3 regions of the Telluria mixta genome follow, and region 3 is predicted to be linked to each of the others. Evidence: predicted binding sites of a transcription regulator. Region 3 holds the regulator's gene; each other region holds the start of a gene.
What was found. The regulator FNR, encoded in region 3, switches genes on or off when oxygen is low (the NO sensors DNR and NnrR bind a similar motif). The targets are predictions, from matches to a motif close to TTGATNNNNATCAA.
Positions count from the first base shown of each region.

Region 1: the regulator FNR is predicted to act here: its motif matches at 8,905-8,918, upstream of P0M04_RS22955 (universal stress protein).
Region 2: the regulator FNR is predicted to act here: its motif matches at 6,550-6,563, upstream of P0M04_RS19305 (universal stress protein).

Region 1 covers NZ_CP119520.1:5,160,949-5,171,148, forward strand. The annotation lists gene P0M04_RS22905 (ABC transporter permease) at 1-608, opposite strand, end outside; gene P0M04_RS22910 (ABC transporter ATP-binding protein) at 605-1,225, opposite strand; gene P0M04_RS22915 (hypothetical protein) at 1,213-1,473, opposite strand; gene P0M04_RS22920 (DNA-binding protein) at 1,544-2,089, opposite strand; gene P0M04_RS22925 (cation:proton antiporter) at 2,115-3,323, opposite strand; gene P0M04_RS22930 (hypothetical protein) at 3,505-3,756, shown strand; gene P0M04_RS22935 (creatininase family protein) at 3,876-4,715, shown strand; gene P0M04_RS22940 (YncE family protein) at 4,875-5,993, shown strand; gene P0M04_RS22945 (PEP-CTERM sorting domain-containing protein) at 6,049-7,236, opposite strand; gene P0M04_RS22950 (hypothetical protein) at 7,448-7,873, opposite strand; gene P0M04_RS22955 (universal stress protein) at 7,990-8,844, opposite strand; gene P0M04_RS22960 (YDG domain-containing protein) at 9,289-10,200, shown strand, end outside.
Region 2 covers NZ_CP119520.1:4,305,852-4,316,051, reverse strand. The annotation lists gene P0M04_RS19330 (universal stress protein) at 1-450, shown strand, start outside; gene P0M04_RS19325 (GGDEF domain-containing protein) at 451-1,527, shown strand; gene P0M04_RS19320 (ABC transporter permease) at 1,541-2,665, opposite strand; gene rbbA (ribosome-associated ATPase/putative transporter RbbA) at 2,667-5,405, opposite strand; gene P0M04_RS19310 (HlyD family secretion protein) at 5,369-6,427, opposite strand; gene P0M04_RS19305 (universal stress protein) at 6,768-7,604, shown strand; gene P0M04_RS19300 (universal stress protein) at 7,613-8,446, shown strand; gene P0M04_RS19295 (family 1 glycosylhydrolase) at 8,567-9,928, opposite strand; gene ppsA (phosphoenolpyruvate synthase) at 10,114-10,200, shown strand, end outside.
Region 3 covers NZ_CP119520.1:4,556,045-4,566,244, forward strand. The annotation lists gene P0M04_RS20350 (glycosyl hydrolase) at 132-1,337, shown strand; gene P0M04_RS20355 (porin) at 1,338-2,408, opposite strand; gene fnr (fumarate/nitrate reduction transcriptional regulator Fnr) at 2,469-3,158, opposite strand; gene P0M04_RS20365 (TorD/DmsD family molecular chaperone) at 3,407-4,078, shown strand; gene P0M04_RS20370 (formate dehydrogenase) at 4,089-4,295, shown strand; gene P0M04_RS20375 (formate dehydrogenase subunit alpha) at 4,311-7,130, shown strand; gene fdh3B (formate dehydrogenase FDH3 subunit beta) at 7,141-7,821, shown strand; gene P0M04_RS20385 (hypothetical protein) at 7,818-8,030, shown strand; gene P0M04_RS20390 (formate dehydrogenase subunit gamma) at 8,043-9,140, shown strand; gene P0M04_RS20395 (hypothetical protein) at 9,151-9,582, shown strand; gene P0M04_RS20400 (hypothetical protein) at 9,593-10,039, shown strand; gene P0M04_RS20405 (DUF3305 domain-containing protein) at 10,036-10,200, shown strand, end outside.

The DNA.
Region 1 (10,200 bases), 600 kb from region 3:
AGGGTGATGATGCCGGCGGCGGACATCTGGTTCGCGACGGGGATCATGCCGCGCCGCGTCGCGTTGCGCACGAGCGGGCCGATGGCCACGCGGAACGGCGTCCCGAGTGCGAGCCGCGCCTCGATGCGGGCGCGCTCGCGCACGACGCCGTCGAGGATGCCGTCCAGCGCGAGGCTGGCGGCGTTCAGCACGCTGCCGAGGACGATGCCCATCAGCGGGATCGCGTAGCGCGGTTCGTACCACGGCGTCGGGCGCACGGCCGTCGTCAGTGCCAGCAGCACGGTCGCGACGCCGGCGCACGAGACGACCGCGGCGCTGATCCGGTAGTTCATGTGGCGCTTCAAGCGCTGCTTCGGCCGGGTCGCCACTTCGCGCGCGGCGGCCGCGATCATGAACAGCACGACGGCGAGCGTCGCCGCCGCGGAGCTGGTGGCGAACACGTGGCGCAGCACGAGGCCGACGATGGCCAGCTGCGCCACCATGCGCACGGCCGCGACGAGGATCTGGCGGTGCAGCCCGAGGCCCAGTGCGAGCGACAGCGCGGCGTCCAGGACGATCAGGATCGCGGCCGCGACCAGGTCCCAGGTGCCCAGATGGATCGCATTCATGTCGTCGTCAGCTTTCCGTGTTCGAGCCGGAAGATGCGCTGCGCGAGGCGGCGCGCCTGCTCCATTGCGTGCGTGACGACCAGAACGGCCATGCCGTCCGCCAGCCGGTCGCGCAGCAGCGCCTCCACGCGGGCGACGGCGTCGGGGTCGAGGGCGGCCGTCGGTTCGTCGAGCAGCAGCACGCGCGGGCGCCGGGCCAGCGAGCGGACGAGGGCGAGGCGCTGGCGCTCGCCCGTCGACAGGCGCGTGATCTCCGTGTCCAGCAGGGCCGGGGACAGGCCGAGGGCGGCCAGCGTGCTGTCCATGAAGGCCGGGAAGGCATTGGCGAAGTGCGCCCCGGCCGTATCCTCCCACCATGCCGGTTCGGCCGCCTGGTAGACGACGGCGGCGCGCCAGTCGGGTGCGGACATCGACGACGCGGCCCGGCCGTCGAGCAGGGCGTCGCCGTCGTGCGGGTCGAGGTCGGCCAGCATCCGCAGCAGGACGCTTTTGCCGGCGCCGGACGGACCCTGGATCGCGATGCATTCGCCCGCGTGTACGTCGAACGTGAATGGTCCGCCGAACGGCGAGACCAGGTCGCGTGCGGACAAGAGGACTGTCGCGCTCAACCCAGCCATGCGCGCAACACGTCCGCGCTCTGCGTCATGCCGGATTTCAGGCGGCGCTCGGCCTGCGCGGCGCATTGCTCGGGCGTGCCGGCGCCCTGGTCGGAGGCCTTCATCGCGAGGGCCGTGGCGGCGATGCCGAAGGCGAGGATCGCTTCGTCCCAGGCCAGCCCCGAGGCCAGTGCGTGTTCCACGACGTGCGCCGCCAGTGCGCCGAGCCGGTCCACGCGCGCGCGGTCCATGTTGTCCAGTTTTAGCATCGTTCGCTCTCCAGTCCGATCGGTCGTCACGTTGTAACACGTCCGCGGCGGCGCGTCCGTGCGGTGGCGATCACGAACGGGCGGCGGCGCGGATCAGGTCGAACGGGGAGATGTCGCGTACTGCGGAGCGGGAGTTCAGCAGGGTGTTGTCGAAGTGGCCGAAGCCGCCCGGCACGCCGGGGCGGTCCTGCCAGTGGCGCAGGGGCGCCTCGTCGGCGCCGAACTGCGCTTCCAGCTCCAGCTGCTTTACACGCGCGGTCAGGGTGGCGACGGTGCTGCGCAGTTCCGCCAGTTCGCGGTCGCGCGCGCGCAGCGCCTCGTCGTGGGCGGCGCGCAGCATGCGCATGCGCTCGTCGAAGTCGGCGTGCAGGCGGTCGGCCACTTCGTCGACGAGGGCGTGCAGCGCGCGGCCCGTGTCTTCGCGGCGCATGCCCGGCACGGCATCCGCGGTGCCGTCATCGGCACGCAGCTCCTTCAGGTATTTGTGGATGGTCGACTTGGACCCGCTGTCGCCCAGCGCATGGCGCACCGCGTCGACGGAGGGGTGGCGGCCCTCCGCCAGCAGCCGGTCGCGGGCTTCCCTGACCTGTGATTTCGTAAGTCCGCTGCGCGCCATGAGTACTCCACTTCGTCGAATCCGATCAGGAACTGGCCTGATTCACCAGTCCGCGGTGCTGCACGCGATTCAGTTTCGGATGCACGACCGGGACAGTCAGCATTGTACTGCCGACGGCCATCAAAAGCAGCGCCGTGAACGTCTCGCTCGTGATGATCTGCTTGTCGAGCAGGATGTTGGCGAAGATGATCTCGATGAGGCCTTTCGTCTGCAGCAGCCAGCCGATGATCGATGCCTCGCCGTCCTTCCATTTCAGGATCCTCCCGGCGACGTGGGCGCCGGCCAGCTTGCCCGCAACGGAGGCGAACAGCAGCAGGCCGGCGGCGAAGAACACGGCGTAGCCGCCCAGGTCCCATTTCGTGCGCAGGCCGGTGCTGAGGAAAAACACGGGCATCAGCACGAGCAGCATGTTCTGGAAGAGCATATCCAGGTGTTCCTGTTCGAACCAGTCGGCATCCATCACGACACCCGCCAGGAACGCGCCCACCATGAAGTGCAGGCCGGCCCAGTCGGCGCCGAATCCGCAGGCGATCAGCCAGATCAGCGCCACGTACCAGCGGTCGCTCCGGTCCAGGCGGGTCATCAGGCGGCGGAATACGAACGTCAGCACGGCGAACGCGGCGAGGAAGCCGAGCTGGCGGCCGATGCGTTCCCAGTCCAGCAGGATGAGGGCGAGGACGCCCCAGATCGCGACGTCGTCCAGGCTGCCGTAGCGCAGGATGCGCTGACCCATCGGCAGGCGCAGGATGTCGAGTTTCTGCATCAGCAGCACGAGAATGGGCAACGCCGTCACGGCACAAGCCATGCCCGTGCCGAGCGTGAACTGCCACGGCGCCGCTTTCGCGCCCATCCAGCCCGGATAGGCCATCAGCAGCACGGCGGCCGCGCAGCCGAACAGCAGCGGCGTGCCCAGCGCCAGGCCGGCCGTCGTCGCGCTCTCGCGGCGGTAGGTCCATACCTTCTTGAGGTCGAGCTCGATGCCGGCCAGCATCACGAACAGCATGACGCCCCACTGGGCGATGCCGTTCAGCGTCTTCACGACGTCCGGGTTGAACACGAATTTATGATATTCGGGGAATGCCGCGCCCAGCACACCGGGGCCGAGCACCACGCCCATGATGATCTGGACGATGACGAGCGGCGCGACGTAATCCGTGCGGAAGAGGCGCCAGATGGCATAGGGCACGACGAAGATGATCAGCATCGCGAGCAGGAAGATTTCGGTGGTGCTCATGGGTCTCCTTGTTGTATTACGTAATTATGTAATGGGGATGGTAGCGAGAAATTGAACATATGAAAAGGATTTCATGACTAGCAAAAGTGATAGTCCTCTTCCTACACGCCGGCGTCGCAATGTCTGATTGGCCACGGTCGGTGCCGTACCCACATGCAGGGTGATCACTCAGGAGGCTGCAATGAAAGAAGACAAACGCAACCAGTCAGGCCGCTACACGGATTTCCCGGCGGCGGCGCCGGAGAGCAACGTCAACCCGCCGGGCAGGCCGCAGAGCAGTCACGGCAGCGCCACGGAACCGGTCCCCGGGGGTACGGGCAACGCCGCACGGGCGGGCGACAGCATGCAATCAGATCGCACCGGCGACGCCGTCCAGACGCCGGACAATGCCGCGGCGACGGCGGACCGCGGCACGAGCCGCCGCGAGGGTTGAGGCACACTGTCACCAGGATCCAACTGTAATGGTCCTGTAATAAAATTTCCCGGTCCGCGTTCCGCCCCGTCGGCACGGATGCTCTACAATAGTTGTAAAGCATCAGGAACACGGATCACATGCTTCACCTGCACACTTCGGTCGTCCGGCGGGCGCTGGCGATTGCCAGCCTTGCCCTGCCTCTCGCAGGGTTTGCCGCCTCGTCGGTATCTCCCGGCGTCTATCTCGACGACATGACGTCGCCGGAACTGCGCGACCGCATCGCGGCCGGCACCACGACGGCACTCGTGCCCATCGGCGGCACCGAGCAGAGCGGCCCGCACATCGTCCTCGGCAAGCACAACGTCCGCGCCCGCGTGCTGGCGGGACGCATCGCCGCGAAGCTCGGCGATGCCGTCGTCGCGCCCGTCGTCGCCTACGTGCCGGAAGGGGCGATCGCGCCGCCGGCCGCGCACATGCGCTTCGCCGGCACGATCTCGATCCCGGACGCCGCGTTCGAGGCGCTGCTGGAATCCACCGCGAAGAGCCTGTGCCAGCACGGTATGCGCGACGTGTTCTTCCTGGGCGACCACGGCGGCTATCAAACGAATGAAGCGAAGGCCGCCGCGCGGGTGAACCGCAGCGGCGGCTGCCGCGCCCATGCGCTGGGCGCCTATTACGACGCCGCCACGACCACGTTCAACGCCGACCTGAAACAGCGCGGCTTCACGGACGCCGAGATCGGCACGCACGCGGGCCTCGCGGACACGGCGCTGTCGCTGGCCGCCGACCCGGCGCTCGTGCGTCCCGCGCAGAGCGCGGCGGGCAGCCGCGGCGGCGTGCGCGCGGGCGTGCATGGCGATCCGACCCGTGCCACGGCGGACCTCGGCCGCATCGGCGTCGAACGCATCGTCGATGCGTCGGTCGCCGCGATCCGTGCCGCCCGCGAACCGATTCCGAATCCCTCCCATCGAAAGTAAAGAGCCATCGTGTCATCCAAAACCACCATCGGTGCCGTCCTGGCCCTGGCCGTCGTGGCCGGCGGCGTCGTCGCGTCGCGCTTCGTCGATGCGACCGCGCCCGCGTCCGTGCCCGCGCCGGCACACACCGCATCCACGGCCGTCGTGTCCGTGCCCGGCATGCCGCGCGTCGTCGATCCGGACAACGTCTACAGCGAGATCAGGCAGCTGAGCCCCGCCGTGAAAGGCGACCTGGAACGCGTGTACGTGCCGAACCTGCGTTCGAACGACGTCAGCGTCATCGATCCCGCGACGATGAAAGTCGTCGACCGCTTCAAGGTCGGCAAGAGCCCGCAGCACGTGATCCCGTCGTGGGACCTGCGCACGTTGTGGGTCGCGAACAATGCCGAGCGCACCGCCGAGGGCAGCCTCACGCCGATCGATCCGCGTACCGGCAAGCCCGGGGCGAACGTCCCGGTCGACGACCCGTACAACATGTACTTCACGCCGGACGGCAGGTCGGCCATCGTCGTGGCGGAAGCGCGCCACCGTCTCGACTTCCGCGACCCGCACACGATGGCGATGCAGTACGCGATCGAGGTGCCGAAGTGCGGCGGCATCAACCACGCGGAGTTCTCGATCGACGGCCGCTATGCGCTGTTCACGTGCGAATTCGACGGCAGCCTCGCGAAGATCGACCTCGTGGAGCGCAAGGTGCTCGGCTACCTGAAGCTGACGATGCCGTCCACGCGCTTCCGCGAAGGCGTCGACCCGACGGCGCCGGACGCCAGCGAGATCTGCACGTCGAAGAAGGGCATGCCGCAGGACATCCGCATTTCACCCGACGGCAAGCGCTTCTACATCGCCGACATGGACGCGGACGGCGTGCACGTGGTGGACGGCGACAACCTGAAGGAGATCGGCTTCGTCACCGTCGGCATCGGCACGCACGGCCTGTACCCGAGCCGCGACGGCAAATACCTGTACATCGCGAGCCGCGGCACGCACCGCATCCATGGCAAACCGAAAGGCAAGGGCAGCGTTGGCGTGCTGGACTTCGCCACCGGCAAGATCGTCGCGAACTGGCCGGTACCGGGCGGCGGCAGCCCGGACATGGGCAACGTCAGCGCGGACGGCAAGTGGTTGTGGCTGTCTGGCCGCTTCGACGACGTCGTCTACCGCATCGACACGAAGACGGGCGACATGCAGAAGGTGAAGGTCGGCGGCGAACCGCACGGCCTGACGGTCTGGCCGCAGCCGGGCCGCTACTCGCTGGGCCACACGGGCAACCTGCGCTGATCCGCTCATCGGCGGCAGCGCGCGCGGTCATGGTCGCCGCGCGCGCTGCGGCAGGTCAGGACTGGCGGCGCTTGCGTGCTGCTGCAAGGCCGGCGGCACCCAGGCCCAGCAGCATCAGCGACGCGGGTTCCGGCACCTGGCCGCCGGTGGCGTCGGCCTGGCGTTCCACCACGTTCGCCGTCAGGTTCAGCGTCAGGTTATAGCCCTTGCCCAGGCTGTCGGAAGCGAATGCGACGTCAGGATTCGCGTCGGCCAGGGTCAGCTTGTATGTCGCGGTGTTCTTGCCGAGCGTGGTGGCCAGGAACGACACCGTGTACCCGTTCGAGCCGCCTTGCGCCAGATTGTTGAACAGCGACAGGTCGGTCGAGAACACGTTGTTCGCGTCGGTTTCCGCCACGCCGGTCAGCTTCAGGCCCACACGGTCGGTGTCGGCCAGGTTCGCGATCGAGAAATCCTTGGCCTTCACCAGGTCATTAAGGTAGACGTCGCCGAAATCCAGCGTCAGCTCGGTCACCGCCGACTTGCCGTCGAACGACTGGGCAGCGTGCAGCAGGTAGGTGTAGGTGGCGCTCAGGTCGCCTTTCCAGTTGATCGTCGACGTGGTCGTGGCATCGGTGGCGAACTGGTTCGACGTCGTCTCGGCGACGTTCGAGACGGCCAGCAGGTCGGCAAGGAAGCTGCCGCTGCCGTTGCCGACGTAGGCGTTCAGCGAGTTGCTGCCCACCGTCGTGTTGTTGTTCACTTCCTTGTAGCTGACACCGTCGTTGCAGCCCGTCTTGATCTTGCCGGTGTAGCTGCAGCCATCCTGGAGATTGCTCTGCGAGGCCGACGCGCCGGTGACGCCGGTCGGGATGCCCAGGCTGATCGAGCTGCTGCCCTTGCCCGAAGCCGTATACGTACCGCTGTCGTTCGCATTCGTGCCGCCGTTGTTCACCGTGACGCTCGTCGTCTGCTTGTAGGTCGACGCCAGATTGACGGTGGCGCCCGTCAGCACGCCCTTGCTCTTGTCGAACAGGGCGACCGCGGCTTTCTGCTGGGCATCCATGTTCGTGTTCGCCGTGCCGCTGGTGCTGCCGTTCGTGCTCGCGGTCCTGGCGCCGAGTGTGTCGGAGACCGAGTTGTTCACGTCGAAGGCGACTTTATCGGTCGTCAACGTGAGGACGGACGCGTGCGCGAAGGTCGGGGCCAGTGCGATCGCGCTCACGGCGGCCAGGACTGCAGCATTCAGGGTAGTTTTCAGCATGTTGTTTCCTTTGAGTTGATCAAACGATGAGGAGGTGTTGTGACACTTCTGTTTTTCTCACCGTATTAACGCAAGGAACGTGCCAAAAACTATAACTATCTGTTCTTCAAGGAAATTTATTTTGAACAAAAATCAATGCCTGGGCGACATGTAAAGATTCTCGACATCAATAAAAGTTTCCTGCGGAAACATCGTGACATTGTGCGTTGTCTCAATGCAGATGCGCGGGCACATGCTGCGGCCGCGTGCCCGGCGGCCGCGCCTGGCGCGTGGCGGCGGCGACCTCCGTGCCGGCATCCCACGGCAGCGACAGCACGGCCTCCAGCGCATCGGCGACCTGGCGGCCCAGTCCCACGTCGCCGCCTTCGATCTGGGGCAGCGTGCGGTGCAGGGCGCACAGCAGCACGGCGTAGTCGGCCCGGCGCGGGTGCAGCGCGGCGTCGCCGAGGCGTTCCAGCAACGCTTCTTCGCGGCGGAAATCGGCTTCGACGGCCGCCACGACGGCCGGGAAATCCTGGACGAACACGTCGTCCGGCTGCGCCCGCAGGGCGGCGATGCGGGCGCGCAGGCGCGCCCGACTCGTTCGCAGGGCCGCGCATGCCGCGAGCGGATCGGCGTCGGGATGATGGAAATGCATGATCTACCTCACTCTCGTCGATGTTGACGAGCAGTTTCCGGGCGACGCGGGGTTTATTGTTTGATCTGCCTCAAAAGCCAGGGATTCCGTCTCCGGTAAATCGCCATCGCACCGTCTCAATGCGCGAGCAGTAGCGGCACGCGGGACTTTTCCAGCAGCTCGCGCGTGACCCCGCCGACCATCCCTTCGCGATAGCGGCTGTGGCCATACGCGCCCGTTACCATCAGGCCCGCGCCGCAGTCGCGCGCCAGGCCCAGCAACGCGGTGCCGACCGTGCTGCGCGTGCGTTCGACCACCACGTCCACCCGCGCGCCGTGGCGTGCCAGGTACAGCGCGATGTCGGCGCCCGGCTGTTCGCCGTGCAGGTCGCTCAAGGTGTCCGGGTTGACGAGGGCCAGGCGGACGCCGTCCGCGCGCACCAGCAGCGGCAGCGCCGCGATGATGGCGGCGATGGCCTGCATGCTGCCGTCCCATCCCACGACGGCCGTGCCGGGCAGGGGCTGGTCCGCGTCCTCCGGCGGCACCACCAGCACGGGACGGGCGCCGTGCAGCGCCACGTATTCCGGCAGGGCGCGGGCGCGCGCGGGCTGCGCGGGATCGGCCCGGCCAGGAGCGGCCCGGCCATCGCGGCTCAGCACGACGAGGTCCGCATAGCGCGACTGCAGCAGCAGGGCGTAGCGCGCTTCGTCCTCGACCATGCGGGTCTCGACGGAGGCCACGCCCAGGCGGCCGGCTGCGGCGTCGAACGCGTCCAGGCGCGCACGGGCGGCGGCGCGCAGGTTCTGGAAATCGGTACCTGCCGTCGTGGCGGCCACGGCCCCTGTGATGAGGGCGTAGTCGGGCCAGCCGATGCCGGTGTCGGCACTGCCGACGAGGTGGGCGTCGAAGGCGCTCGCAAGCGCGGCGGCGGCACGCAGGCGGCTGTCCTGCGCGGGGCCGCCGTCCACATGCATGAGAATGGTCTTGATCATCGCGTTGGTTCCGGCATGCGAATAGGGTATGCCATGGCGGCGCATGCGTTAGGAATTCATTTGATTTTTATCAAATCAAATGAGGATACAAAACTCGTCGGCATTTAAATTTTCACGACGCAATTATCGAAATTCGATAACTAGCGAATATATTTGGCGGAATATTTTTGTGTATAAATATATCCGTATATGCATCATATTTTCATGCATGAAGACTGTCATATGAAACTTTTTCGCACGCGCTTAACTGCTTGAATTGATGAGTAAATCCGGTGAATCTGGATTTATCGTCGCCTATCTTTGTATTTCATATCGTTGCGATAATTCTTTTCAGTAATTCGTTGTCCAGGCGCGACTCTTAGCGAACAATTTATCGATTTTAGCGATTTCCTGATAGGAAATATCCTACACTACGCGAATTCTCTTTTGCCGCCCGGAATTCACGTGAACCGCATTTATCGCATCGTTTGGAATGCAGCAAAAAACATTTGGCAAGTCGTGTCGGAACTCGGCGCCAAGCGGACCAAATCGTCGACCGGGCGCGCGCGCCGGCGCCGCCAGCTGGCGCTGATGGCGCTGGCTGCCGCCGCTGCGGCGGGCGCGCATGCTGCTGATCCATTGCCCACGGGTGGCCACGTCACGGCCGGGCAGGCGACGTTGAACTATGCGGGCAAGACGCTCACGGTCAACCAGGGCAGCAACAAGGCGGCCATCGACTGGGCCGGCTTTTCGGTCGGGCAGGGCCACACCGTGAACTTCGTCCAGCCCTCGGCCAACGCCGTCGCGCTGAACCGCGTGCTCGGCGCCGATGCGTCGATGATCCAGGGTGCCCTGAACGCCAACGGCCATGTGTTCCTGTTGAATCCGAACGGCGTGCTGTTCAGCCCGACGGCCCAGGTCAACGTGGGTGGCCTGCTTGCGTCCACGCTGGCGATGAGCAACGACGACTTCATGGCCGGACGCTACCACCTGCAAGGCACGAGCGCACAGGCCGTCGAGAACCAGGGTCAGCTGCGTGGCGGCAACGTCGCGCTGGTGGCGGCGCGCGTCGTCAACACGGGCGAGATCGCCGCCAAGGCAGGGACCAACAGCGGCAATGCACTGCTGGGCGCAGGCAGCGACGTCGTCGTCGACTTCGGCGGCCCCGTCAAGCTGCAGGTGCGGAAGGGCGCGCTGGATGCGCTCGTCGACAACGGCGGCGCGATCCGCGCGGACGGCGGTACGGTGCTGATGACGGCCAAGTCGGCCGGCGAACTGTCCGGCTCCGTCATCAACAACAGCGGCATCGTGCAGGCGCGCACGCTGGCGACGGGTGCGCAGGGCCAGATCCTGCTGCTGGGCGACATGCAGACCGGC
Region 2 (10,200 bases), 250 kb from region 3:
CCCGAGCACGTCGCACTGCGCGGCGCGCGTCCGGTGCTGGTCGTCCCGGGCACCTACCACGGCGAACCCATCGCCAGCACGGCCGTGGTCGGCTGGGACGGCAGCATGCAGGCCATTCGCGCCATCGAAGGCGCGCTGCCGCTGCTGCAGCGCGCCGAAAGCGTCAAGCTGGCCCTGATCAACCCCGACGAACTGTCCGAGCTGCATGGCGAAGAGCCCGGGGCGGACATGGCGCTGTACCTGGCGCGCCAGGGCGTGCAGGTCGACGTCATCGTCGAGCGCACCCGATCCACCACGGGCGACGCCCTGATGGCCATGGCGCGCACCTGCGGCGCCGGATTGCTGGCGGTGGGCGCCTACGGCCACAGCCGCTACCGCGAATGGGTCCTGGGCGGGGTGACGCGCGAAGTGCTGGCGCGCTCGCCGGTGCCGCTGCTGCTTGCACACTGAATGGACGTTCGCTCGTCCGCGCCGCGCCGGGTGTTCGAACGGCGCTGCGAGCGCTATTTGCGGCGTCTGCTGCCCGGCTTCGGGTCCGTGTTCGGGATCGGCGTGCTGTGCGACGGCCTGTGGAGCCAGCTGGTCGAATCGGCGCAGAGCCCGGCCAGCCTCGCCGTGCGCGCCGGCCTCGTCGCCATCGCGTCCTTCGGCTACGCGATGCCGCGTTCGGGACCGCAGCCGGTGGCCCGCGCCTCCTTCGTGTACCTCGTCCATGCGGCGGCGCTTGCCACCACGGCGCGGCCGCTGGCGGACGGTCTGCTGCACGCCGTCCCCTCGTTGTTCGTCTGGATGGCTGCCCTCGGCCTCGTGGAGCCCCGTCCCCGTCCTTGCCTGAACATTCTGGCGCCGACGGCGCTGCTCTATGCGGCGCTCGGCGCGTTCATGCTTCCGTCTGCGGCGGCACCCGCCATCTGGGCGGCCTGTGTCGCCGCGCCAGCGCTTGCGCTCGCCCTGGGCAGCCGCCTGCTACACCTGCGACATGATCTATGGCTACGCGAGCGGCAGCTGTTGCGCGCGTGCCGCTACGACAGCCTCAGCGGGGCGCTGTCGCGCCAGTACCTGATGGAACTCGCACAGCACGACCTGTCGCTGGCACACCGGCACGGTCGCCCGCTCAGTGTCGCGATGCTCGACATCGACCACTTCAAGGCGGTCAACGATACCTATGGCCACGCGGTAGGCGATGCCGTGATCCGCGCGTTGACCGCGACGTGCGTGAAGACCCTGCGTGCCACCGATTACGTCGGCCGCATCGGCGGCGAGGAATTCGTCTGTGTGTTGCCCGAAGCCGGCGCGGACGAGGCATGGGCCTGCGCCGAACGCCTGCGCGACGCCTTCGCCGGCCAGGTCATTCCCGGAGCGCCGCGCGAACTGCGCTGCTCGGTCAGCATCGGCCTCGCCGTTCATCGCGACACACAGGATTGGGAGTCCCTGCTGCGGGAAGCGGACGGCGCGATGTACCGCGCCAAGGCAGCCGGCCGCAACCGCGTCGCCATGGCCGGACCAGCGCTGGCAGTGGCAGGCTGAGCGCGCGGCGCGGCTAACGACGCATTGCCGCGCCGAACCTGGCGAGCGCCACGACGAACAGGACGGCGCCGATCAACAGCAATGCCAGCATCCGCGGCCAAACCACATCGAGGCCCGCGCCACGGAACAGGATGGCCTGGCTTAACTCAACGTAGTGAGTAGTCGGCGCGGCGAGCATCGCGTCGCGCAGCAGCCACGGAATGCTCTCGCGCGGTGTATTGGCGCCCGACAGCATCTGCAGCGGCAACAGGACCAGGACGACCAGGATCCCGAACTGGGGCATGCCGCGCGCGAGCGTCGCCAGCAGGATGCCCAGCGAGGTCACGGCGAACAGATGTACCATCGTGCCGGCCATGAACAGCACGATGGATCCGCCGAGCTGCACGCCCAGCAGGCCGCGCACGATGCCCGACAACGCGACCAGCGTCGCGGCCAGTACGATGCTCCCCATCGACCACAGCTTGGCGAGCATGATCTCCAGCGGGCCGACCGGCATCACCAGCAGGTGCTCGACAGTGCCGTGCTCGCGCTCGCGGATCAGCGCCGCGCCGGTCAGGATCACCGACAGCATCGTCACGTTGTTGACGAGTTCCGCGACGCCGCCGAACCACGACGGCGCCAGCGCCGGATTGAACCGGGCCCGTACCGACAGATCGACCTGCGCAGCCGACGCCCCGCTGCCCGGATGGAGGAATTTTTCGATTTCCCCGAGAGCGATCTGCTGGACGTAGGTGCTCCCGGTAAAAGCCTGGCTCATGCGGGTCGCGTCCACGTTCAGCTGCAGCGGCGCGATCCGCCCGGCCAGGATGCGGCGCTGGAAGCCGGCGGGAATCACCAGGACGAACGTGGCCCGCCCGCGGTCCAGCCGGGCGTCGGCCTGTTCCAGCGTGATCGGCTCGGGCAACATGAACTGCGGCGGCACGAAGGCGGCGCGCAGGCGCTGGGATAGCTGCGATTCGTCCTCGTCGACGACCGCCAGCGCGGCGCGCGTGAGCGTGTCCGGCTGGGCCGTCGCGGCGATGTAGACGGCTGCCGTGAAGGTGTACAGGATCAGCACCAGCATCACCGGGTCGCGCCAAAGGCTCCACCATTCCTTGATGCCCAGGTGCCAGACCTTGCGCAGCGAGATGGCGGCCATGCTAGCGCTCCTGCTTCGGCAGCGCAACGATCGCGAGGCCGAGGATGACGGGCACTGCCGCCACGAGCGCGAGGAAGTCCGGCGCCAGTTCGGCAAAGCCGAGCGCCTTGCCGAACACGCCGCGGCTGATGGTGAGCATGTGCGAGGCCGGATAGGCTTCCCCTATCACTCGCCCGACGCCTTCCAGCGCGACCACGGGATCGATGAGCCCTGCGAACTGGATGGCCGGCACGATGGTGCCGATCATCGTGAAGAGCAGCGCCGCGATCTGGCTGCGCGTGAAGCTCGACGCCAGCAACCCGATGCCGGTCGAGCAGACGCAGTACAGCAAGGCGGCCACCGCCAGCGCCGGCGCGCTGCCCTTGAGCGGCACCTGGAAGACCGTCACCGCCATCACGCACATCAGCATGAAGTTCGCCATCGCCAGCACGACGTACGGCGCCTGCTTCCCGAGCAGGAATTCGCTGCGCCGGACCGGCGTCACGTACAGGTTGACGATCGACCCCATTTCCTTTTCGCGCACGACGGCCAGCGCCGCCTGCATCGCCGGCAGCATCAGCATGAGCAACGCCATAATGCCCGGCACCATCGCCGGCAGGCTGCGGACGTCGGGGTTGTAGCGGAACCTCGTCTCGATGGTCGCGGCAGCGATGCCGGACGCCATGGCGCGGCTGCGCAGCCATTCCGCGTGCATCCCCTGCAGATACGCCTGCACGGTTTCCGCCCGCACCGGCATCGCGCCGTCGATCCAGGCGCCGATCTGCGCCGGCCTTCCGCGCGCAGCGGCACGAGCGAAGCCGGGTGGAATCTCGATAGCCAGCGCCAGTTCGCCCGAACGCATCCTGGCATCCATGTCCGCGTAATCCGCCAGCGCAGAACGCTCGACGAAATAGCGCGAGCCGGCCAGGTTCAGGGCATAGTCGCGGCTGAGGGCCGTATGGTCGCGGTCGAGCACCGCGAAGCGCAGGTCCTCGACGTCCATGTTAAGACCGTAGCCGATCACGACCATCAGCAGCAGGGAGCCGCACAACGCGAGAACGGAACGCGCGGGGTCGCGGCGCAGTTCCAGCGCTTCGCGCCAGGCATAGCCCGCCGCGCGCCGCAGCCAGCCGCCGTGCGCCGCCGCGCCCGCCGCGGGCAACGGCGGCAGCGGACGGTCATCGCCCGGCGCCGCCGCGCGCAACCAGCCGATGAACGCGTCTTCCAGCGTGGCGGCGCCGCGCGCGGCGCGCAACCCGGCCGGGGTACCGGTGGCCAGCACGCGGCCGGCATGCATCAGCGCCACGCGGTCGCAGCGCTCGGCCTCGTTCATGAAATGCGTCGAGATGAAGATCGTCACGCCGTCGTCTCGTGCCAGCGCAATCAGCGCCTCCCAGAACCGGTCGCGCGCGATCGGATCGACGCCCGACGTAGGTTCGTCCAGAATGAGGAGCTCCGGCTGGTGCACCATGGCGACCGCCAGCGACAGGCGCTGGCGGGCCCCCGGCGGAAGATTGTCCGGCAAGGCGTCGAGCATCGCCTCCAGGCCGAAGTGCGCCGCCAGGTCGGCACAGCGCGCGTCGATCGTTGACTCGGCCAGGTCGAACAGCCGCGCGTGCAGGGCCAGGTTCTGGCGCACGGTCAATTCCTGGTAGAGCGAGAACCCCTGCGACATGTACCCGACCTGGCGCCGTGCCTGCGCGCCTCCTTCGCCCGCCGCCCGACCGAACACCGTCGCCGTGCCGCCGCTCGGCGGCAGGAGCCCGGTCAGCATCTTCATCGTGGTCGTTTTACCGCAGCCGTTGGAGCCGATGAAGCCGAAGATCTCGCCGCGCGCGATGCGAAAGCTCACATCCTGCACCGCATCGAAATCGCCGAAACGGCGCGAGAGGCCGTTGGCCTGGATGACCGTATCGTCGTCGGCGACCGGATCGCGCGGCTGTGTGCTCAGCGGACGATAGCCGGCGCGCCGCTCCGCCGGCAGCATTGCGACGAACGCCTCCTCGTAGCTGGCGCTGCCGCTCTGCGCCAGCAGCGCCGCCGGCGTGCCGCTGGCCAGCACGCGGCCGCCGTCGAGCGCCACCAGCCAGTCGAACCGCCGGGCCTCGTCCATGTACGCCGTCGCGACGACGACGCTCATGCCGGGCCGCGCATCACGTATCGCGGCAATCAGCGCCCAGAACTGGCTGCGCGCCAATGGATCGACACCTGTAGTGGGCTCGTCCAGGATCAGCAAGTCGGGATCGTGCACTAGGGCGCAGCACAGCCCGAGCTTCTGCTTCATGCCGCCCGACAGCTGGACGACGGGCCGGTCGATGAACGGCAGCAGGCCCGTGCTGGCGGCGAGCATGGCGATGCGCGCGCGCCGCTCGCCGGGCCCGAGCCCGAACAGGCGCGCGAAGAACTGCAGGTTTTCCCCGACCGTCAGGCTCGGGTACAGGTTGCGCCCCAACCCCTGCGGCATGTAGGCGATGCGCGGACAGACTTCGGCCCGGAACCGGGCGGCGGACATGTCGCCGCCCAGCACCTCCACCTTGCCCTCGGCCGCCCGGCGCGCGCCGGCGATGACCGCTAGCAGGCTCGACTTGCCCACGCCGTCGGGTCCGATCAGCGCCGTCATCCGGCCGGCTGGCAAGGAGAGCCTTACGCGATCGAGGGCGTGCACGGCGCCGTAGCGCACCGACACGCCGTCCAGGCACGCGACCGGCGCGGCGTCGGCGTCCCTCACGGCGCCTCCCGCAGGGCCAATGCCGCGGGCCATGGCCGGGCGGGGTCGACGCGGATCCAGGCCACGCCCGGCACCCCGGCCTTGACCTGCTCGGGATAGCGCGCGAGCAGGCGCCGGTCGACCTGCGCCTTCACCCGGAACATCAGCTTCTGCCGTTCGCTGGCGGTCTCGACGGATTTCGGCGTGAACTGGGCGCTGCTGGCCACGTAGCTGACGGCGGCCGGCACCACGAAGCCCGGTGCCGTGTCGAGCACCAGCCGCACTTCCGTTCCCAGCGCGATGCGTCCCGCGGCAGCCTCTGGCACGAAAAAGGTCATGTACACATCCTGCAGGTCGATCATGTTCAGCACCTTGCCGCCAGCGGCCAGCACCTCGCCCGCTTCGGCGACGCGGTACTGCACGCGGCCCGCGCGCGGCGCCACGAGCACCTCGTCGCGCAGATCCGCGTCGATCGTCGCGGTGGTGGCCGCGGCCGCCTGGACTGCGGAACGGTTTTGCACGACCACGGCTTGCGCGGCCGCGACGGCCGCGCGCGCAGCCTGGACCTGGGCGGCGGCGGCGGCCAAGGTCGCGCGCGCGCCGTCCACGCGGGCCCGGTCGTCGTCGAGTTCCTGCAACGCGGCCGCACCCGCCTGCGCCAGCACGGTCGACCGGGCGAGCCGCCGCCGCGCGGCGTCCAGCTCGCTTTCCCGTTGCACTCCGACCGCCGCGGCTGCCGCCAGGTCGCTGCGCCGCATCGCGAGCTGGGCCTGCGCGCCCGCCACGGCGTCGCGCGCCTGCTGCTCGCGCGCCAGGGCCTCGCTCCGCTGCGCGCGCAGCGTGGCGGCATCCATGCGGGCCAGCACCTGGCCGGCCCGCACCGGATCGCCCTCGGCGACCAGCACATCGGCAAGCCTTCCCGGCAGCTTGCTGGCGATATCGATCTCGACGGCTTCGATCCTGCCGTTCCCGCTGACGAAGCCGGGCCCGGGCCCCTGTGGGCGTGTCGCCCTCCATGCGTACGCGGCGCCGCCGACCAGCACCAGCAGTGCCAGCCCCGCAGCCAGGCGCTTCATGGCCTTGTTGTGCGCCGTCGCCTTGTCGGCGATCGACGCGCGGTGCGTTTCCAGCGTGTCCATGGATGGGTTTTGTTCGGGTCGACTTACCTCACTATAGGAGCGCGATTGCCGCATTGGGTATGACCCAGATCAAATCTAGCGGCATGCCCACAATTCATGGCCCTCGCGTTCATTTTTGACCTAGGTCATACCGAAGTCCCGACGCGCAAGACTACGATTGAGCCGACATAAACCGCTGAATGAGGGAGCAAGCAGTGAACAAACGATATGCGAACCTCTTGCGCTGGACGAGCGCGGCGCAACCCTGACCGACATGCAGCACATCGAGGAGCACAGCATGGACTACAAGACCATTCTCGTCCACGTCGACGATACGCCGCAGGCGCCGGACCGCGTGACGTTCGCCGCACGACTTGCCAACGACCAGGGTGCGCACCTCGTCGGGATGGCGCAGACGGGCATCTCGCGCTTCGTCCGCGAAACGGCCCTGCCCGGGGTCGACCTGGGCGACCTCACGCCGCTGTTCGCGAACCTGCGCGACGCCGCCGGGCAGCGCGCCGCCCGGTTCGACGCCCTGGCGCAACAGGCCGGCGTCGCCTCTTTTTCGCACCGGGTGGACGACGAGGAGCCGGGCCTGGCGCTCGCCCGGCGGGCGTTGTACGCCGACCTCGTGGTCGTCGGGCGCACCGCGTACGACGCGCCCGGCATTGCCGGCATCGCGGGCATTCCCGAATATGTCGCGCTGAACTCGCCCAGCCCCGTTCTCGTACTGCCCCACCCGCTGCCTTGTCCACACGTGCCCGAGCGCGTCATGGTGGCCTGGAACGCCAGCCCGGAAGCGGCGCGCGCCTGCCGCCTCGCGCTGCCGCTGCTCGTGCGCGCGAAACAGGTCGAGCTCGCCGTGTTCGACGAGGAAAGCTCGAGCGTACGCTCGCCGGAAGACGCGGCGGACATGGCGCAATTCCTGTCCCGGCACGGCGTCACGGTCGAGATCTGCCGCCATCATCCGCGCGGCGCCGTCGGGAACGCCCTGCTGGTCCGGGCCGAAGACCTCAAGATCGACCTGCTCGTCATGGGTTGCTACGGACACTCGCGCTATCGCGAGATCCTGCTCGGCGGTGTAAGCCGAACCGTCCTGCGCCGCCTGTCGATCCCCGTGCTCCTTGCTCACTGAACGACACCATGTTCAAGACCATACTCGTCCACGTCGACCAGTCCGTGCACGCGCCCCCGCGCATGCGCTATGCCGCCGCCCTGGCCCACGCGACCGGAGCGGTTCTCGTCGGCGCCGCGATGTTCGGCGTCTCCCGCAACGTCTTTCCGAACGGGTACCGCGAGGTGCCGGGCACGCTGGGCGCCAGCTATTTCCAGCCGCTCGCCGACCAGGCCCGGCATGCGCTCGCTCGCTTCGACGAGATCGCGGACGCGATGCAGGTCCGGCACGAACAGCGTTTCGTATGCGACCAGGCCGACGACGGCCTGGCCCGGTTGGCGCGCTTCGCGGACCTGGTCGTCATCAGCCAGGACGACCCTTCCGAGTCGATGCCCGACCTGACCGTCCACCTGCCGGAATCCCTCATCCTGAATTGCGCACGGCCCGTGATCGTCGTGCCGCGCACCGATCCCGCGCCCTGGCACGACGGCAAAGTGCTCGTCGCCTGGGACGGCGGCAAGGAAGCGTCGTTCGCGTTGAGCGCGGCGCTGCCCCTGCTGCGGCGCGCATCGGAAGTCATCGTGGCGGTCCTCGCCGACGGCGCATCCGCCGACGAGGCGTTCTACGCCGAGCAGGACGACCTGAAGCAGTTCCTCGCGCGCCATCGCGTCGCGCCGCGCACACTGGTCCGTGCGCCGCGGCACGACGCAGGCCACGACCTGCTGGCGCTCGCCGACGAGCACGACTGCCGGCTGCTGGTGATGGGCTGCTTCGGGCATGGCCGGTTCCGCGAGCTGTGCCTGGGCGGCGCGAGCCGTACCGTCCTGGCAGAGGCGCGCCTTCCCGTGTTGTTCGCACACTGACGCCGCAGGGCGGCAGCGCCGCGAGTCCCGCGCCCAGTGTCTCGCGCATGTGCGCGAAAGCCACGACCCGTTCCCGGGCGCGCGGCATATCGTACGTGTCAATCGGTCGGCAATGCCGAGTCAGTCATGTCGCTCCCCTTGCCATGTCCTGCGCCGCTCTTCGACATCGAGCGCATTGCTCCAGTCGCGGACGATGCGCCGGTACTCGACGCCGACGGCCCGGATCCGACGGTCCATGTCGAACAGCCCGTTTTCCGTCACATTGCCGCGCCGCTCGCGCAGGTCGATGTCCCAGTCGACCTGGTCGGTCAGGCTGTACCAGCTGAAACCGATGATCGGGTAGCCCTCCTGGCGCAGGCGCAGCACGTTGGCCCACTGGCGTTCGAGCCAGTGCACCGCGTTCAGCCCGTCGACCTGGTTGGTTTCGGTCAGCATGATCGGCAGGCGGTAACGGTCGTGGTACTGGCGCGTCAGGCCGTAGTAGCCCAGCACGTTCGAATGGCTGGTCCGGCCGTCCGGGAACACGACCGATTCGCTCGTCTCGTAGTAATCGGTGCCCATGATGCACGAGGGCCGGATGTTGCGCTTCATGAAGTAGTCGAGCTTCGCGGGCGGCATGCCGTGGTCGAACAGGTAGTCGACCAGCCTCGGGGACGGCATCCGGGCGTAGTTGAGGTCGAGCGACAGGAAGCGGTGCGCGTTCAGGTACTCCGTCCGTTCCGCCGCCTCCGGGTCGTACGGGTGGTAATAGCGTGTCGCCTCGCTCTGGACGAACCAGGGACGGCCGCAGCGGCAGATCGCCTCGCTGGCCCGGATGTTCGCTTCGACGATGTTCGACAGCGCGCTCACGAAGGCATGGCCGTTGCTGAGGCGCTCGTTCCAGAAGCCGCGCAGGGCGGAATACTCGGCGGTAACGAGCATCTCGTTGACCGGCGTGTACAGCCAGACCCAGGGATAGCGGCGCGCGAACGCTTCGGCGTATTCGGCGAAATAATGCGCAAAGTCGGGGTTCTGGAAATTATCGAGCCAGTCCGGCACGCCGAAATGGCACAGGTCGGCGATCGGGGTGATGTCGAGTCGCGCCAGCTCGGCGAACGTCTCGTCCGCGAACGACCAGTCGTAGCGCCCTGGCCCAATATGGGTTCGGTAATACGGCGGCCCGTAGCGCAGGCACCGCAGGCCCAGTTCGTGCACGAGCTGGAAATCCTCGCGCCAGCGCCGGTCGTGTCCCGAGGCGGCCATCTGGTCGATCCGGCACCGCGCGCCGTGTTCGTCCCGGATGACGGGTGCGCTGTTCTCGATCCCGGTGCAGAACGAAAACGACCGCATCAACCTGGCCGGCGACAGCGGATGGCATCCATGGACGGGGCGCTCGCGGTCCGGCAACGCGTGCCCGTGCTGCCGGCCGGTCCACATCGGCAAGGTCGTCGACGTCGTCACCTGCACCTCCAGGCGCCACCGGGCGCGCAATCGTTGGACCATCTCGCATGACGCGGTCAAGGGCACAGGCTAGTCGCGATGAACGCGAAAATGTTTGAGCCAAGTCAAATTCTTCCGCGATGTGGCGGCTTGACGTCGGCCTCGCATCGCCTCCCTTATCAAGGTATCGGCCGGGGCCCGCGTTTGCTAACATGAATCCACGTGCACTTGCCAAGGAGGCCGACGCCATGGACACGCCTGAGGCATACATCCGCTGGTTCTCGGAGCTCGGCATGGGGGACGTGCCATCGGTCGGCGGCAAGAACGCATCGCTC
Region 3 (10,200 bases):
GTCACTAAACAATGCGCCGGGAAGGAGGAGCCCGAAGGGTATGTATGGGCCGGTGGAATAATCGATTCGTTAATTTTTTGATGTGAAAAGCATCGTGAGATTAACGCCAATCCATTTACGGAGGAGATAACATGTCTAACGATAAAAATTTTTCTTTGACCCGCCGCAGCCTGTTGTTCAAGGGCGCCGGTGCCGCGGCGGCCACGACATTGCTTGGGGCTTGCGGTGGCACGACCAGCCGCGCAGGTAGCGAGTCCGTCGCAGCAGCGTCGTCCAGGCGGGTGGCCCCATCGCCCGCCACCGTGACGATCGATTCCTGCGGCCAGGCGGGCGCGACCCCGAGCTGCGTCGTGCGGCGCTTCACGATCAACGCCGATCCGGTCGATCCGGCCGCGACGCCCGCCGCCAAAGCGTTGTACAGCTGGCTGCTGTCGAAGTTCGGCAAGTTCATCATTTCGGGCCAGACCGACCAGGATCATTTCGACTACGTGAAAAACCTGACCGGCCAATACCCCTTGCTGCGGGGCTTCGACATGCAGCACTACAGCCCGATGTACTCCTGGCTGTGGGACGGCAATGCGATCAATCCGAGTACCGGCCAGCCGGGCTATTTCACATTCGGTCCCGATGCGGCCGACCCGTCGATCGCCAACTCGATCGCATGGCGCCGGGATCACGGGGACAAGCCGATCATCGCCTATCAATGGCACTGGCATTCGCCGTCGGGCGGCACCGTCGGCACGAACACGTTCTACACCGAGTTCACGACGTTCGACGCATCCCGGGCCGTGAGGAAGGGGACGCAGGAATACGCGGACACGCTGCGCGATATCGACGCCATCGCCGTCCAGCTCGCAAAGCTGCGCGATGCCGGCGTCCCCATCATCTGGCGACCCCTCCATGAGGCCGGCGGTACCTGGTTCTGGTGGAGCGCGAAAGGCGCTACCGTTTACAAGCAGCTGTGGAACCTGATGTACGACCGTCTCATGAACTACCACGGCCTGCACAACCTGCTGTGGTGCTGGTGCGGCAACGACGCTGCCTGGTATCCGGGGAACGACAAGGTCGACATCATCGGCATCGACTCCTATCCCGGCAACTTCGTCTACATCAACAACAAGGCGGAGTTCGACAAGGCCTATGCACTCAGCAGCGGCACGAAGCTCGTCGCCATGACCGAGAACGGTCCGATGCCGGATATCGACAGCAGCCTCGAAGGCGGCGCGCCGTGGTCCTTCTTCATGTCCTGGGTCGACGTCACGGCGGCCAATGACGATGCGCGCATCAAGGCCGTGTATGCCGACCCGCGCGTCATCACGCTGGAACGTTACGTGTGATCAGAAGTTGTGGCGCATGCCGAGCACGTACGCCTTCAGCGTCGCGCCCGGCGCCGCGCCCAAGCTGTTGATCGCGAATTCGTAGACGCCGTTCGCGCGGTTGTCCAGGCGCGTCGTGTACGCGTACAGGCTGCTGCGCTTGCTGAGCGTGTAGTCGTAGCCGAGCGTCGCGTGGGTGGCGCCGGTGCCCGCGCCGGCGCGCACGAAGCCGATGCGCGTGCCGGCCGGCCCGCTCGCGTCGCCCGCGCGCGCGATGCCGATGCGGATGCCGTGCGGTCCCATCTGGTGCGACAGCGACAGGTACACGGCGTTGCGCGCCAGCTCGCCGGCCCCCGTCCCGTATTTCAACCGTTCGGCGACGACGGCGATGCGCGTCTGCGGGAACTGGTAGGCGAGGGCGGCCTTCGCGCCCGTGTCGTCCAGCCCCGGGCCCTGGTACTCGTGGTGGCGTTCGCCGGCCAGCACGGCATACCACGGGCCCCGTTCGTAGATGGCGGCGGCCGACGTCAGCGACGGCTTCGCGCCGTTCGCCGGCTTTTCCTCGTTCAGGCCGTGCGTCACCCGCAGCGACAGGCCGAGCCACGCGGGGCTCCAGTAATGGATCGAGTTGGACTGGCGCCGGTCGAACGACGAGGTGTCGCTGACGTTGTCCGCGTCCGCCGCGGAACCGTTGCCCATGATGCTCATGAAGCCGGCCGTCGTCGGATAGAACGGGTCGAGGCCGGACGTGGCGCCGTTGTACGCCGTCGTCCAGTGGCCCGCGAACAGCGTGCCCCAGGTGCCGGCGAGGCCCACGCGGGTGTCGCGTGCGGCGAGGGCGCCGGCGCCCGTGTCCGGCGACAGCGTGCCTTCGATCTGGAAGATGGCTTTCAAGCCGCCGCCGAGGTCTTCACCGCCGCGGAAGCCCAGCACGGAGCGGTTGTTCACGAGGCGCACGAGGCCGGGGCCGGAGGAACTGTCCGCGTGTTCGAGGGCGACGTTGAGGCGGCCGTAGACCTGCACGGCGCTGTCCTGGGCGTGAGCGGCGGTGGCCAGCAGCAGGCCGGCGAGGGGAATGAATCTGGAATGCATGGACGATCTCCTTCGCCCGCATTGTCGATGCGGACCGGGAGACCGTGAACTACCGAAAGGTCAGGCCATCGGGCTGCACTGCTCCGTCCCGGCCGCCATCGCCTTCAGCCGCGCCGGTTCGAGCAGCACGACCTCGCGCTTGTCGACCTGCACGAGCCCCAGCTTTTTAAAACGGGACAGCAGGCGGCTGATGCTTTCGATGGTCAGGCCCAGGTAGTTGCCGATGTCTTCGCGCGACATGCGCAGCTGGAAGCGCGTGGACGAATAGCCGCGCGCCGCGTAGCGGGCGGACAGGTTGATGAGGAAGACGGCGAAGCGCTGCTCGGCGCGCATGTTCCCCAGCAGGAGCATGACGTTCTGCTCGCGCGTGATTTCCTGGCTCATGATGCGGTGGAAGTGGCGCAGCAGCGCCGGCACCTGGCCGAACAGGTCCTGCAGATGCGCGAACGGGATCTCGCAGACTTCGCTGTCTTCCAGCGCGACGGCGTCGCAGTGGTGGCGGTCGGCGCTGATGGCGTCCATGCCGAGCAGCTCGCCGGCCATCTGGAAGCCCGTGATCTGCGCTTCTCCGGCCGCGTTGATCTGGTACGTCTTGAAGTGGCCGAAGCGCACGGCGTACAGGTTGCGGAACGGCTCGCCCATCTTGTACAGCGGCTCGTCGCGCTCCAGGCGGCGGCGCTTGCCGATGATCTGGTCCAGGCGGTCGATGTCCGCATCCTCCAGGCCCATCGGCAGGCACAGCTGGTGCATGCTGCAAGCCGCGCAACTGATCTTGAGTGCGTTAGCGGTGACGGGAGTCGCGGGTAGGGTATCAGCTGCAATCATGGCGAGGACCTTCGGGGGATGTTCCGATTATAGACGTTAGCCCCTACCACAAGTAGGGAATTTGTCCCGCTGTTGGTCGCCTTGCCAACGAAGTGTCGCGTGGAGGTCAAGCGTGCGCGCCTTCGCATTGTCAAGGATTACACTTCCCATGAATATTTGCCAACGGGAGAACCATGTCGGCCGACCAGCGTTCCGCTTCACCCATTTTGCATGATGGCGAGGCTCTGCCTCTGGCCGACGAAGACCAGGCCCGGGCCGATTTCTACGCGCTGTTCGCACGCCTGCTGCTGGCCCCGCCCGACGACGCCCTGCTCGCGGCCCTGGCCGCCGCCGACCCGATCGCCGCCGCCGGCGAATTCGCTCTCGAGGACGCCTGGCTGAAGCTGACCCAGGCCGCCACCGTCGTCGACGCATCCGCCGCGGCCGATGAATTCTCGGCCATGTTCATCAGCACCGGCACGCCGCCGCTGAATCCGTACGGGTCCTTCTACCTCACGGGCCACCTGAACGACGCGCCCCTGGCCGACCTGCGCCACGACCTCGCCCGCCTGCGCCTGTCCCGCGCGCCCGGCGTGGGCGAATTCGAGGACCACCTGGGCACGCTGTGCGAAACGATGCGCGTATTGATCCAGGGCGGCCCCGGCATGGCGCCGCGCGGCCTCGCCGTGCAAAAACACTTTTTCGAGACGCACATCCGGCCCTGGTACGCGGCCTGCCTGGCCGACATCGCGAACAGCCCGGACGCGAATTTCTACCGGATCGTCGCGGGCGTCGTCGACGCGTTCCTGTCGATCGAAGCGCAGGCATTTGCCGTGCTCGATGCTACCGACCCGATTGCCGCTTGAGGGGACCATCATGGACAAAGACAAGCAACCCGATCCCGCCCGCCGCAGCCTGCTGAAGGCGGCACCGCTGGGCGCGCTGGCCGTCGCCGCGGCCGCGCATGCGCGTGCGCCCGAGCCGCAGCCCGGGCCCGCGGCACCGGCGGAGCCGGAGCAGGCCAAGGGCTATCACGAGACGGAACACATCCGGCGCTACTACCGCACCGCGGCTTACTGGTAGAAGGAGACCACGACCATGACCCTGGTGAAGACATCACGCGACAGCGGGTTGAAACGGCGCCGCTTCCTCGTCGGCGCGGGCGTGACGGCCGGTGCCGGCGCCCTCGCGCGCCACCTGCCGCTGAACGTGATCCAGCCCGCAACCGCGGCGGACGCCGTGCCGGCCAGGCCGAACACGGAGGTCAAGCACACGGTGTGCAGCCACTGTTCGGTGGGCTGCTCGGTGGAGGCCGTCGTCAGCAATGGCGTGTGGATCCGCCAGGAAGCCGCGTTCGACTCTCCGATCAACATGGGCGCCCACTGCGCGAAGGGCGCGTCGGTGCGCGAGCACGGCTTCGGCGAGCACCGCCTGCGCTATCCGATGAAGCTCGTGAACGGCAAGTACGAGCGCATCACGTGGGACCAGGCCATCAACGAGATCGGCGACCGGCTCCTGAAACTGCGCGAGCAGTCCGGGCCGGACGCGCTGATGGTCATCGGCAGCTCGAAGCACAACAACGAGCAGTCCTACCTGCTGCGCAAATGGGTGTCGATGTGGGGTTCCAATAACTGCGACCACCAGGCCCGCATCTGCCACTCGACGACGGTGGCCGGCGTCGCCCAGACCTACGGATATGGCGCGATGACGAACTCGTTCAACGACCTCCACTACAGCAAGGCCGTGCTGTTCATCGGCTCGAACCCGGCCGAGGCGCACCCGATCTCGATGCTGCACTTCCTGCACGCGAAGGAGCTGGGCGCGAAGATGATCGTCGTCGACCCGCGCTTCACCCGCACGGCGCGCTTCGCCCACCACTACGTGCGCATCCGTCCCGGCACCGACATCGCGTTCGTGTGGGGCATGCTGTGGCACATCTTCAACAACGGCTGGGAGGACAAGGAGTACATCGCGGCGCGCACCTACGGCATGGACGACGTGCGCAAGGAAGTGGCCAAGTGGACCCCTGACAAGGTCAGCGATGTAACGGGCGTGCCGGAAGCCTCCGTGCGCATGGCGGCCGAGATGCTGGCGACGAACAGGCCGTCGTCCGTCGTCTGGTGCATGGGCATCACGCAGCACCACGTGGGCACGGCGAACGTGCGCGCGCTCTCGATCCTGCAGCTCGCGCTGGGGAACATCGGCGTGCAGGGCGGCGGCGCCAATATCTACCGCGGCCACGACAACGTGCAGGGCGCGACGGACGTCGGCCCGAACGGCGATTCGCTGCCCGGCTACTACGGCATCGCGGAAGGCGCCTGGAAGCATTTCTCCACCGTGTGGGGCGTCGATTACGACTGGGTCAAGTCGCGCTTCGGCTCGAAGGAGCTGATGGAAAAGCCGGGCATCACGGTGTCGCGCTGGTTCGACGCGGTGCTCGAGGATAACCAGTACGTCGACCAGCCGACCAACCTGCGTGCCGTGTTTTATTGGGGCCACGCGCCGAACAGCCAGACGCGCCTGCCGGACATGAAGGCTGCGATGCAGAAGCTGGACTTCATGGTCGTCATCGATCCTTATCCCAGCATGACGGCGGCGATGCATGGCCGCACGGACGGGGTCTACCTGCTGCCGGCCGCGTCGCAGTTCGAGACGCAGGGCTCCGTGACGGCATCGAACCGGTCGATCCAGTGGCGCGAGCGCGTGATCCAGCCGCTGTTCGAATGCAAGACGGACCACGAGATCATGTACCTGTTCGCGCGCAAGCTGGGCTTCGGCGAACAGCTCGTCAAGAACATCAAGGTCGTCAACAACGAGCCGGTCATCGAGGACATCCTCCGCGAGATCAACCGCTCCTGCTGGACCATCGGCTACACGGGCTGCTCGCCCGAGCGACTCAAATTGCACATGGAGCACAAGCGCGACTTCAATCCGACGACGATGCGCGCGGAGAGCGGTCCGTGCAAGGGCGATTACTACGGCCTGCCGTGGCCGTGTTGGGGCACGCCGGAAATGAAGCACCCGGGCACGCCGATCCTGTACGACCTGCACAAGCCGGTGGCCGAGGGCGGCCTGCCGTTCCGCGCCAACTGGGGCGTGGAGCACAACGGCGAGCCCCTGCTCGCGGCCGACGGCTCGTTCACGAAGGACAGCGAGATCGACACGGGCTATCCCGAATTCGACCACGTGTTCCTGAAGAAGCTGGGCTGGTGGGCCGAGCTCACGCCGGAAGAGCAGGTGCAAGCCGAGGGCAAGAACTGGAAGACGGACCTGTCGGGCGGGATCATCCGTGTCGTGATCGCCCACGGCTGCGCGCCGTTCGGCAACGCGCGGGCCCGCTGCAACGTGTGGAACTTCCCGGACCCCGTGCCGACGCACCGCGAACCGCTCGTCACGCCGCGGCGCGACCTGGTTGCCAAATACCCGACCTACGACGACAAGGCAGCGTTCTGGCGCCTGCCGACGTTGTACAAGTCGGTGCAGGCGGTCGACTTCTCGAAGGACTACCCGCTGATCATGACGTCGGGCCGCCTCGTCGAGTACGAGGGCGGCGGCGAGGAGACGCGCTCGAATCCGTGGCTGGCCGAACTCCAGCAGAACATGTTCTGCGAAGTGAACCCGGAAGACGCGGCGCAGATCGGCGTGAAGCTGGGCGAATTCATGTGGGTCGAGACGCCGACCGGCGCGCGCCTGAAGCTGATGGCGATGGTGACGCCGCGCGTGCCCGTGGGCCTCGTGTGGATGCCGTTCCACTTCGGCGGCTGGTGGATGGGCGAGGACCTGGAAAAACACTATCCGGACGGCGGCGCGCCCGCGGTGCGCGGCGAGGCCGTGAACACCGGGTGGACGTACGGGTACGACGCCGTGACGATGATGCAGGAAACGAAAGTGTCGCTGTGCCGGCTGGTGCGGGCGTGAGGAGATCGATATGGCCAGAATGAAGTTCATCTGCGACACGGAGCGCTGCATCGACTGCAACGGCTGCGTGACCGCCTGCAAGAACGAAAACGAGACCCCGTGGGGCGTGAACCGCCGCCGCGTCGTCACCATCAACGACGGCGTGCCGGGCGAACGCTCCATTTCCGTCGCGTGCATGCATTGCAGCGACGCGCCGTGCCTGGCCGTCTGCCCCGTCAACTGCATCTACCACACGGAAGACGGCATCGTCCTGCACGACAAGGACCAGTGCATCGGCTGCGGCTACTGTTATTACGCGTGCCCGTTCGGCGCGCCGCAGTTCCCGTCCACGGGCCTGTTCAACCACCGCGGCAAGATGGACAAGTGCACGTTCTGCTCCGGCGGTCCGGAGCCCGACACGTCCGAGGCCGAGTTCAAGAAGTATGGCCGCAACCGCATCGCCGAGGGCAAGCTGCCCGCCTGTGCGGAGATGTGCGGCACGAAGGCGCTGATCGGCGGCGACGCGACGGTCATCGCCGACATCTACCGCCAGCGCGTGGAGACGCGCGGCTACGGCCCCGAACTGTGGGGCTGGAAGATCGCGTACGGCAAGCCGAAACGCGGCGGCGACGTCAAGGCGAAGGGCGAGGGGCCGCGCGAGAACCAGAACCTCAAGGACTCGCAGAACGACGAGGGGAGGCTGCCGACATGAAGCGCATTCTCATCCTCTGCCTGCCCCTGACGCTGCTCGCGGGCTGCCTCGAAGTCGACCAGCATCCGAACTGGGTGCACGGCATGTACGCCGGGAAGAAGGACGACCGCCCGTTCCTGCGCCACTTTCACAACGACAAGCTGTCGTGGTGGGGCACGATCAGCAACCGCAACATGAACCAGAACGAATACAACCGGGCCAACCCGTAACAGGAGCCGACCATGTCATTCACTATTCGATCGTTGCGGACTTTTCTCGGACTGCTCCTGTCGCTGTGGCTGCTCGGTATCGCGCACGCGGGTGTCCCGAACAACCGCGCCGAGCCCGCGTATGCCGAGGAACAGACGATCCTGCAGGCCGAGAAGGATGCGCGCACGCCCGAGCCGGGACTGGACTCGAAGTCGTCGGGCCGCGTGCACATCGACCGCCACTACCTGGGCCAGTACGGCAGCACGGAGGGCACCGTCATCGTGCAGCGCGGCGGCAATCAGTGGCGCATCTGGCGCAACGGGCCGATCGCGACCGCGATGGGCACCATCCTCGTCGTCGTGCTCGTCGCGATTTTCTTCTTCTACCGCGCCGTCGGTCCGGTGCGCACGGAAGAACCGGACACGGGCCGGCGTATCCGCCGCTTCACCAGCTGGGAGCGCCACGTGCACTGGGCGACCGCGATCAGCTTCATCATCCTCGCCGTGACGGGCCTCGTCATCATGTTCGGCAAGAAGCTCATCCTGCCGCTCGTCGGCCACGACGTGTTCGCCGCCCTGGCCTACATCTTCAAGTACCTGCACAACTTCGTGGGCCCGCTGTTCATCGTGTGCTCCGTGCTGATGTTCTTCACCTTCCTGCGCCGGAACTTCTTCCGCCGCATCGACTGGCAGTGGATCAAGCAGGGCGGCGGCCTCGTCTCGCACAAGCACGTGCCGGCCGGGTTCTTCAACGCGGGTGAAAAATCCTGGTTCTGGCTGGGCGTGACCCTGCTGGGCCTCGTGATGTCGATCACCGGCCTGATCCTCGACTTCGTCACGTTCGGCCAGACGCGCTACATCATGCAGGTCGCGAACTACCTGCACATCGCCGGCGCCACGTTCTACATCGCGGCCGCGATGGGCCATATCTACATCGGCACGTGGGGCACGCCGGGCGCGTACGAAGCGATGCGCCACGGGACCGTGGACGAATCGTGGGCCAAGGCGCACCACGCCGTGTGGTACGACGAAGTGAAGGCGGGCGTGGAACCGGGCACGTTCGACGACCGCGTGCCGCCGGACCAACGGCCGCCCGCCGCCGGCAGTCCGCCGCCGCGGCCCGCGCATTGAGGAGCCGCCGATGAAAACGACGATGAAGGTCATGGCCGTGCTGGGTGTGCTGGCCGCCGTGGGCTGCAAGCAGCATGGCGACGAAGCCCAGCGCAAGACGAAGTTCCCCGGCATGGTGACGGCCGACGGCGGCACGAGCGGCCAGGTGATGGCCGCGCACAGCGGGCCGAAGACGAATGCCGGCTACGCGGGCGGCACACCGGGCATCGCGGGCGGCAGCGGCGGCAACACGGCCGGCGCGGAGACGGGCGGCACCGTGCGCGAGACGGGCCAGGGGCCCAGCCAGGGCGCGACGCCGCCCAGCGGCGCGGGTACGCAAGGCACGACGCAGACCCAGCCCGGCGACCATGGCAAGCCGGCCGCGCCGACGCCGGCCGAAACGGGGCCGCAGCCGGGCGCCGTCAACCGCGATCCTAGCCATTCGGCGGCGCCGGGACGATGAGGAGAGCAGGATGAACCACATGACCAGGAGCGCGGCGCTCGCGCTCGCGCTGTCCGCCGCGACGGCCCACGCCGCGCTGCCGCCGCCGACACCCGCCCAGCAGGAGGCCGCCGCCGCGAAGAAGGCGGCCGCGGATGCGCAGGCGGCCAAGGACAAGGCGTCGCTCGCGGCATCGGTGGATGCCATCACGGCCCGCTGGCGCAGCCGCGCGTCTGCGCAGGGCTGGAAGACGCATGCGCCGGTCGCCATCGCGGCGGCCGCACCGGCACAAGCCGCCGCACCGGCCGGACAACCGGACGGCAAGCTGACGCCGGCCGGCGCCGCCGCGCCCATCAAGAGCGAAAAACTGGGCACTGCAGCGCCCAGTACGGACGTGAAGGCCGGACCCACGAAGGCCGAACCGGCGGGCACGCCGCCGACCGTCCAGAAAGGCACGCCGAAGGTGCACAACAAATGAAGATGGGATCCATGCCGATCGCCGTGCTGATGCAGCGGCGCACCCTCCAGCACCGCTGGGCCGACGAGGCCTGGGAAGCCGTCGGCGTCGTGCCCGACCGCGGCGATTTGCCGCCGCTGCAGGTGCTGAGCCAGACGCCCGAGCGCGACTACTACCTCGTC